One region of the Clostridium chauvoei genome, then DNA from elsewhere that is predicted to be linked to it. Evidence: riboswitches for the same ligand, from Rfam matches in the RefSeq annotation. Region 1 holds a riboswitch; the other holds the start of a gene.

What was found. A riboswitch is a leader RNA that binds a small molecule or an ion and turns the genes downstream of it on or off. The one in region 1 is predicted to bind lysine.
Region 2: linked by a shared signal. The riboswitch ahead of BTM21_RS12945 (amino acid permease) and the one ahead of lysA (diaminopimelate decarboxylase) in region 1 are both predicted to bind lysine.

What each region holds. Positions count from the first base shown of each region.
Region 1 covers NZ_CP018624.1:2,572,549-2,576,208, forward strand. The annotation lists gene lepB (signal peptidase I) at 1-323, opposite strand, end outside; gene BTM21_RS12145 (DUF3006 domain-containing protein) at 326-541, opposite strand; partial or broken gene lysA (diaminopimelate decarboxylase) at 755-2,046, opposite strand; lysine riboswitch at 2,162-2,325, opposite strand; partial or broken gene BTM21_RS12155 (hydrolase) at 2,471-3,141, opposite strand; gene BTM21_RS12160 (DUF1576 domain-containing protein) at 3,358-3,660, shown strand, end outside.
Region 2 covers NZ_CP018624.1:2,764,345-2,768,004, forward strand. The annotation lists gene BTM21_RS12935 (PTS sugar transporter subunit IIA) at 1-190, shown strand, start outside; gene BTM21_RS12940 (GNAT family N-acetyltransferase) at 312-1,247, opposite strand; lysine riboswitch at 1,489-1,657, shown strand; gene BTM21_RS12945 (amino acid permease) at 1,787-3,223, shown strand; gene BTM21_RS12950 (DUF4230 domain-containing protein) at 3,307-3,660, shown strand, end outside.

The DNA.
Region 1 (3,660 bases):
ATTTTAATTTCATCCCCTGGAAGTCCTATAAGTCTTTTGATTAAATCTTCTTGCAATTCTTCTGAATAAAATACTATTATATCTCCTCGCTTTAACTTATCTAGATTATATACTCTACTTACAAATAATCTATCATCTACATTTAGAGTTGGAACCATTGATTCAGAAGGTATATAAGCTTTAAATATTACATATTTATTTATAGCTAAAGCTAATAAAACTGCTACAATTATTGGTATTCCCCATTCATAAAAGAAACCTTTTGTTGGTATTCCTCTTTCATCCAAAAAGGCTTTTATTTTACTTACTTTTTCTTCATTCATTACTACTCCCACATACCTTTCATCATATTTTTAATATATTCTCTTCTATTTTTAGTTAAAACATCATCTACTTTAAATCGGTCTCCCTTTTTTACTAATATATCGCCTTCATTAAATTTACCATCAATTAAATCTTTTTTTATGTTAATGAAATCTCCAAGTTCTGTTTCTAAAACTGCATATTCTCCTTCTATTCTGTCTATAGTAAAATTATTCATATCTTATTGGCATTAATGCCTCTCACCTCTTTTTAATTTCTCATATTCTAGTATAACATAATTATTTTAATTATTGACTAATATAAATACAAAACCTATATAATTAATAAGCTATTTGTTAATTATAAATTTATTATACTATAAAAAAATAATAGTATATGTAAACGCACTACATATACTACTATTTTCAAATAAATTAATATCTAATTTTAATTAAATCTCTGATGATACTAACTCTTCATAAGTTTGTCTTTTTGATACTATCTTTGCTTCTCCATCTTTTACAAATACTACTGCTGGTCTTAAATTTTTATTATAATTATTTGCCATAGAGAATCCATATGCTCCTGTTGACATTACAGCCAATATGTCGCCACTACAAATATTAGGTAGCTTAATATCTTTTATTAATATATCTCCGGATTCACAACACTTTCCTGCTATAGTAACTGTCTCATTAATTGAATCATTTATTTTATTTGCTAAAACTGCTTCGTATTTTGCTTGATATAAAGCAGGTCTTATATTATCTGTCATTCCCCCATCTACTGCTACATATTTTCTTATTCCTTGAACTTCCTTTATTGAACCTACTTTATATAATGTAGTTCCTGCATTAGCAACTATTGATCTTCCTGGTTCTATTGTTAAAATAGGTTTATTTAAAGATAATTCTTTGCATACTTTATTTACTCTTTCTAATATGACATTACAATATTCTGATGTTTCCTTAGGTTTATCTCCTTCTGAATAATATATTCCAAAACCACCACTAAATCTAATTCTTGTATTGTGTGTCCTGTTTCTTGTCTTATATCATCTATAAATTTAAGCATTATTTCAGCAGCATCTCCAAAAGGTTCTGTATCAAATATTTGTGAACCTATATGACAGTGAAGTCCAACTAAATCTATATTATCAAAAGATAAAGCTATCTTTACTGCATTCATAATATTATCTGCAATAGGTGCAAATCCAAACTTTGAATCTAGTTGCCCAGTTTTTATATAATCATGAGTATGAGCTTCTATTCCTGGAGTTAATCTTAAATATATTTTTTGTACTTTATTATACTTATTAGCTATTTCATTTACTTTTTCCATTTCCCATAGGTTATCAACTATAAACCTACCAACTCCAAGCTTCACTCCTAAGTCTATTTCTTCTAAAGTTTTATTGTTTCCATGAAAATAGATATTTTCTAAAGGATATCCTGCCTTATGTGCAGTATATAACTCTCCACCAGATACTACATCTAAGCAAAGCCCTTCTTCTTTTATTAACTTACACATTCCTACTGTTAAGAAAGCTTTCCCTGCATAAGCTACTCTATTTCCATCTTCTTTACATTTAAAACTTTTAACATACCCTCTACAAATATCTCTTATAAGTTTTTCATCCATTACATATAATGGTGTACCATAATCTTTAGCTAATTTTGTAGCTTTAATACCACCTATACATAATTCATTTTCTTTGATTTCCATTGCCCCAAATAACTTCATAATTTACCTCCATATTATTTAATTGACCAAAATAAAAAACCACCGTAATAACGATGGTAGATTTTCACAATATAAATGGTAGCTATAATTATGGTACCCATAATTTCATAAAATGATTTTTCGTAGCTCTCCACTTACGTGACAGTGATACACATATTATATGTATCCCCAGAAATAAACTTTGCTTTTTTATTTCTTCGGCTATTAATCCTTTCGTCATGTTTCTTCGCTTGCCAGCTCTTCATAACTACTATTATTAACAGCTCCTCTACCTAATAATCTTAAATATATTATTTTAAAAGTCCTAAAACTATGTATATTATTAAAAATAGTTTGTTTTTAATAAAATTTATAGTTCATTAATATTATTATACACATTTTACAAAATTATGCTATATATTTTCAGAATTTTTTAAATTTTATTTCATCCTCTATATTTATCCATAAGACTACTCATTATATCTCCTGTTACTGGTGGAGTATATGTTATTGCATTTGCTCCTGCTTCTATTGTTTCTAATATAGAGCTTTCTGTTGGTCCACCTGTAGCCATAATAGGGAAGTCTGGAAACTCTTCTCTTATTTTTCTAACTATTTTTGCAGTATTCTTTCCTCCAGATACATTTAAAATAGTAGCTCCTGATTCTATTCTATCTCTTATATTTTCGCATTCTGAAACTACTGTAACTATTACAGGTATATCTATAGTTTCTCTTATTTTTTTACTATATTATTTGCAGTTGGTGCATTTATAACTACCCCCATAGCCCCTTTAAATTCAGCATCCAAAGCAAGATTCACAACTCTTTTTCCTTGAGTTATTCCACCACCTACTCCACAAAATATAGGTACATCTGCAGCCATAACTAAAGCTTGCGTTATAAGTGGCTGAGGAGTAAATGGATAAACTGCAATTATTGCATCTGCATTTGTATTTCTTATAATGGCAACATCTGTAGTAAATAATAAAGACTTTATTCTTTTACCAAATATCTTTATTCCACTACACTCTCTAATACAAGTTGGTACTTCAATAACATGACTTCTTAAAGTACCTTTTATTTCTGGAACAAGTTTTACTTTTTTTACCCCCATGAATATTCCTCCTATTGATTCTTTAATTATATATCCCAATTAATATCTATCTAATAATTTTTTAGTTTATTATATTATACTCTTTTATTAATAAATTGAAATACTAAAAAATCTTTTATTGTTTAAACTATATTTTTATGACTTTTTACCTAGTTATAATATATAATTAGCTTATGTAAACTATAATTAATAATACATAATTTCGAGGTGATTTTAATGTTAACAAAGAGAAAACTATATCCTCCCTATACTGTATTAATAATAATGTATGTCTTTTTTATTGTTTTTGCTTTTACTATAGATTCTCCTAAAGAGATTTTATCTGGATTAAAAACAATATTATTTACACCTGATATCTTAATAACAGATTATATAGAAATTGGTGGAATTGGAGCAACCTTTGTAAATGCTGCTCTTACAAGTCTTGTTTCTATATTAATTTTAGTTATTATAGGTATAAAACCTAATGGTTCTACTATTATGGCTTTATATCTTATGACTGGTTTTTCTTTTTTTGGA
Region 2 (3,660 bases), 190 kb from region 1:
TGAGCAAGGTACTAGAGTTAAAGCTGGTACACCAATAATGAAAATAGACACTAACTTCATAGCAAGTAAAGGATTATCCCTTGCTACACCAGTTTTAATAACAAATGTAGATGCTACTAAATCAATTACTCCAGTTGCTACTGGAAAAGTTGTTGCAGGTGAAACTACAGTTATTAACTTTGAAGTTTAATATATAGTTTTACAATTTATTGCTTAAATAAAAAAGAGCTATGTCAAAAAGAATTAAATTCTTCTTGATATAGCTCTTTTTTATATATTATTTTAGATTTATACTACCTACAAGCTTATTATTAATCTTCTAATATTTTATATAAAGTTAAATGATCTCTCCAACTTCCATTTATATATAGATATTTTTCATTTATTCCTATTTCTTTAAATCCACACCCCAAAAGTACACCTTTAGATCTTTCATTATCTACTAATACCGAAGCCTCAACTCTATGTAGCTCTAATTCATTCTTTGCATAATCTAAAATAAGTCTTACAGCCTCTTTCATATATCCTTTACCCTGATAATCCTTATCTATAGAATATCCTAAAATAGCACTTTTGAAAATTCCATATACTATATTAGATACTTTTGCCTTACCTATTAATTTATCATCTATATATATTCCCAAATCATAACCTGTACCACTCATCAATTGTCTGTAGCTTTCAATTAATATATCTCTTTGCATTTCATATGTATAAAAACTTGCATCTCTACTAGGTTCATACGGACTTAAATGATCTTTATTTCTTATATAATAATCTAACAATTCATCAGCACTCTCTGGAGTTAGATTTCTAATTTCTATATTTTCTCCCTTTAATCTAATAATTGATGTAATCATAAAATTATTATAATCATTTCTGTTTATCCCAAAACTAAGTTCATCTACAAAATGACCGTTAATAAAAAGATTGTCTGAAAATATTCCTTCTAACACAAACCCTAAATCTATAAATACTTTAAAATTTGCATTTTCATTAACTATAAAATTAGCTTTGTGTACACTTGAATCCTTAAATATCGCTCTTAATATACTTTTAATGGTTTCATTTAATAAATCAGAATCATTATATCTATAAAATTTTAACTTTACATCACATCTTTTATTGTCTTTATCTAATTCTAAAATCGTAAATCTTCCAATAACTATTCTATTTTTATCCCTAATAATATAATCACTAAGTGTGCCTTTTACTAAATCTATATTTACTTCTTTAACTTCACTCATAATAAATTCTCCTAAGGCTATTTTAAACTTTATTATAATTATTATAACGATAAATGTAGTTTATACACAATATAAAAATTATAGAGTTTATAAAATGAAAATTTAATACTATCGATATTTTGAATAATATGCTTATATTTTATTCTTAATGCCTATTTATGCCCTAAATTCACCATAAATGGCCTTTCATCAAAATTGACTATTTCTTTTTATTGATTAATAATAATGCCATTAAATGAATAACTGAGATAGAGGTGCAAAACTTATCAGTAGCATTATGGAGGTAAGCTCAATGAAGTAATGTGAAAGGATTTTTTGCCGAAGTGTACGGGTAAAGCTTTAATACCGTATCACTGGTATTTCATATAACATATGTAATACTGTCACATTTGTGGAGCGCTATCATTCTTAGTATATGGATAATATATTTATTTTATATGCCCTGAGTATAGTTCTTAGGGCATTTTTTATTTTTTAAGTCAAATTAGTCTTCACTTAGTTAAACATTTATGTATTATACGATCAATGGAGGACTTGATATGGATTCAGTAAATAATTGTAATGGAGAATTAAAAAAAGGATTAAAATCTAGACACCTTAGTATGATTGCTATAGGCGGCTCTATAGGTACAGGTATATTTCTTGCTATGGGTGATACAATTCATCAAGCAGGTGCTGGTGGTGCATTAATTGCTTATTGCTTAATTGGTATAATGGTATATTTCTTAATTAGTAGCCTAGGTGAAATGGCAACATTTATGCCAGTTTCCGGTTCATTTGGTACATATGCAACAGAGTTTATCGACCCAGCTGTAGGCTTTGCACTTGGTTGGAACTATTGGTTTAACTGGGCAATAACAATTGCCGCTGAACTTGTTGCTTCATCTTTAATAATGAAATTTTGGTTCCCTAACATACCTGGTATAATATGGAGCGTTTTATTATTATCAATAATAGTTATGTTAAATCTATTATCAACAAAAGCTTATGGTGAATCTGAGTTTTGGTTTGCTAGTATAAAGGTTTGTACAGTTATAGTATTCTTAATAATCGGTGTTTTAAATATCTTTGGTATAATGAATGGACATGCTGTTGGACTTTCGAACTTTAAATCTGGTGGTGCATTTGTTGGAGGATTTAAGTCTATCTTTATGGTATTCCTATTAGCAGGTTTTTCATTTCAAGGTACAGAATTAGTAGGTATCGCAGCTGGAGAAAGTGAAAATCCTGAAACTTCAATACCTAAAGCTGTAAATAGTGTCTTTTGGAGAATATTACTTTTTTATGTAGGTACTATAATAGTAATTGGGGCGTTAATTCCTATAGCTGAAGTAGGTGTTCAAGAAAGTGCTTTCACTCTTGTATTTGAAAAGGCTGGTATAGCTGGAGCTGCTTCTATTATGAATGCTGTAATATTAAGCTCAGTATTATCTGCAGGTAATTCAGGAATGTACGCTTCAAGTAGAATGCTTTATTCAATGGCAAAAGAAGGTATGGCTCCTAAAATCTTTGAAAAAGTAACTTCTAAAGGAGTTCCTGCAAATGCTGTCATCGCAACTACAGTTATTGCATCAGCTTGTTTTTTAACTGGACTATATGCTGAAGATACTGTTTATGTATGGTTAGTTGGTGCATCTGGGTTAGTAGGCTTTATAGCTTGGATGGGGATAGCCCTTTGTCATTATAGATTTAGAAAAGCCTGCGAGGTTCAAAATTTTGATTTAAATAAATTACCTTATAAATCAAAATTCTTCCCATATGGCCCTATAATAGCATTAGTATTATGTACTATAGTAATTTTAGGACAAGGTCTTTCATTTATATCTTCAACAGGAATTGATTGGATGGGTCTTTGTTCATCATATATTGGAATTCCATTATTTGTAGTTTTATTTATAAGCTATAAGATAAAACACAAAACTAAAGTTGTTGATTTAAAAAATGTAGATTTAATGAAATATGCAATAAAGAAATAAACTTTAAAAATCCTTCTAGATATATCTAGGAGGATTTTTTTGTAATAAATATATCTATCTTTTCATATATTTAAGTACGTTCTATGAATTTATGCAAGGAGGGATTTTTTATTTTTATACCAAACTTTTTTAAGGGTAAGAAAAAGAAATCAAAACTACATTTTAAAATCTCTTTTATTCTTCCTCTTATCTTTATTATTATAGGCATATTCCTTGGATATAAAATTTTTACTAAACCTAAAACACCACCAAAACAGTGGACATTAACTGAAAATGAAAATAAAAATGTAAAATTTTTAACCGAAGAAAGTTTAGTAAAGGAAATTAGAGATGTAAATAAAATTATCCCATTAGAAATAGAGCTTTCTGAAACTATTGTTGTTGATAAAAGTTGGGGAGATTTTGAAGTCTTTAAAAAGATAAAAAGAATTAAATTC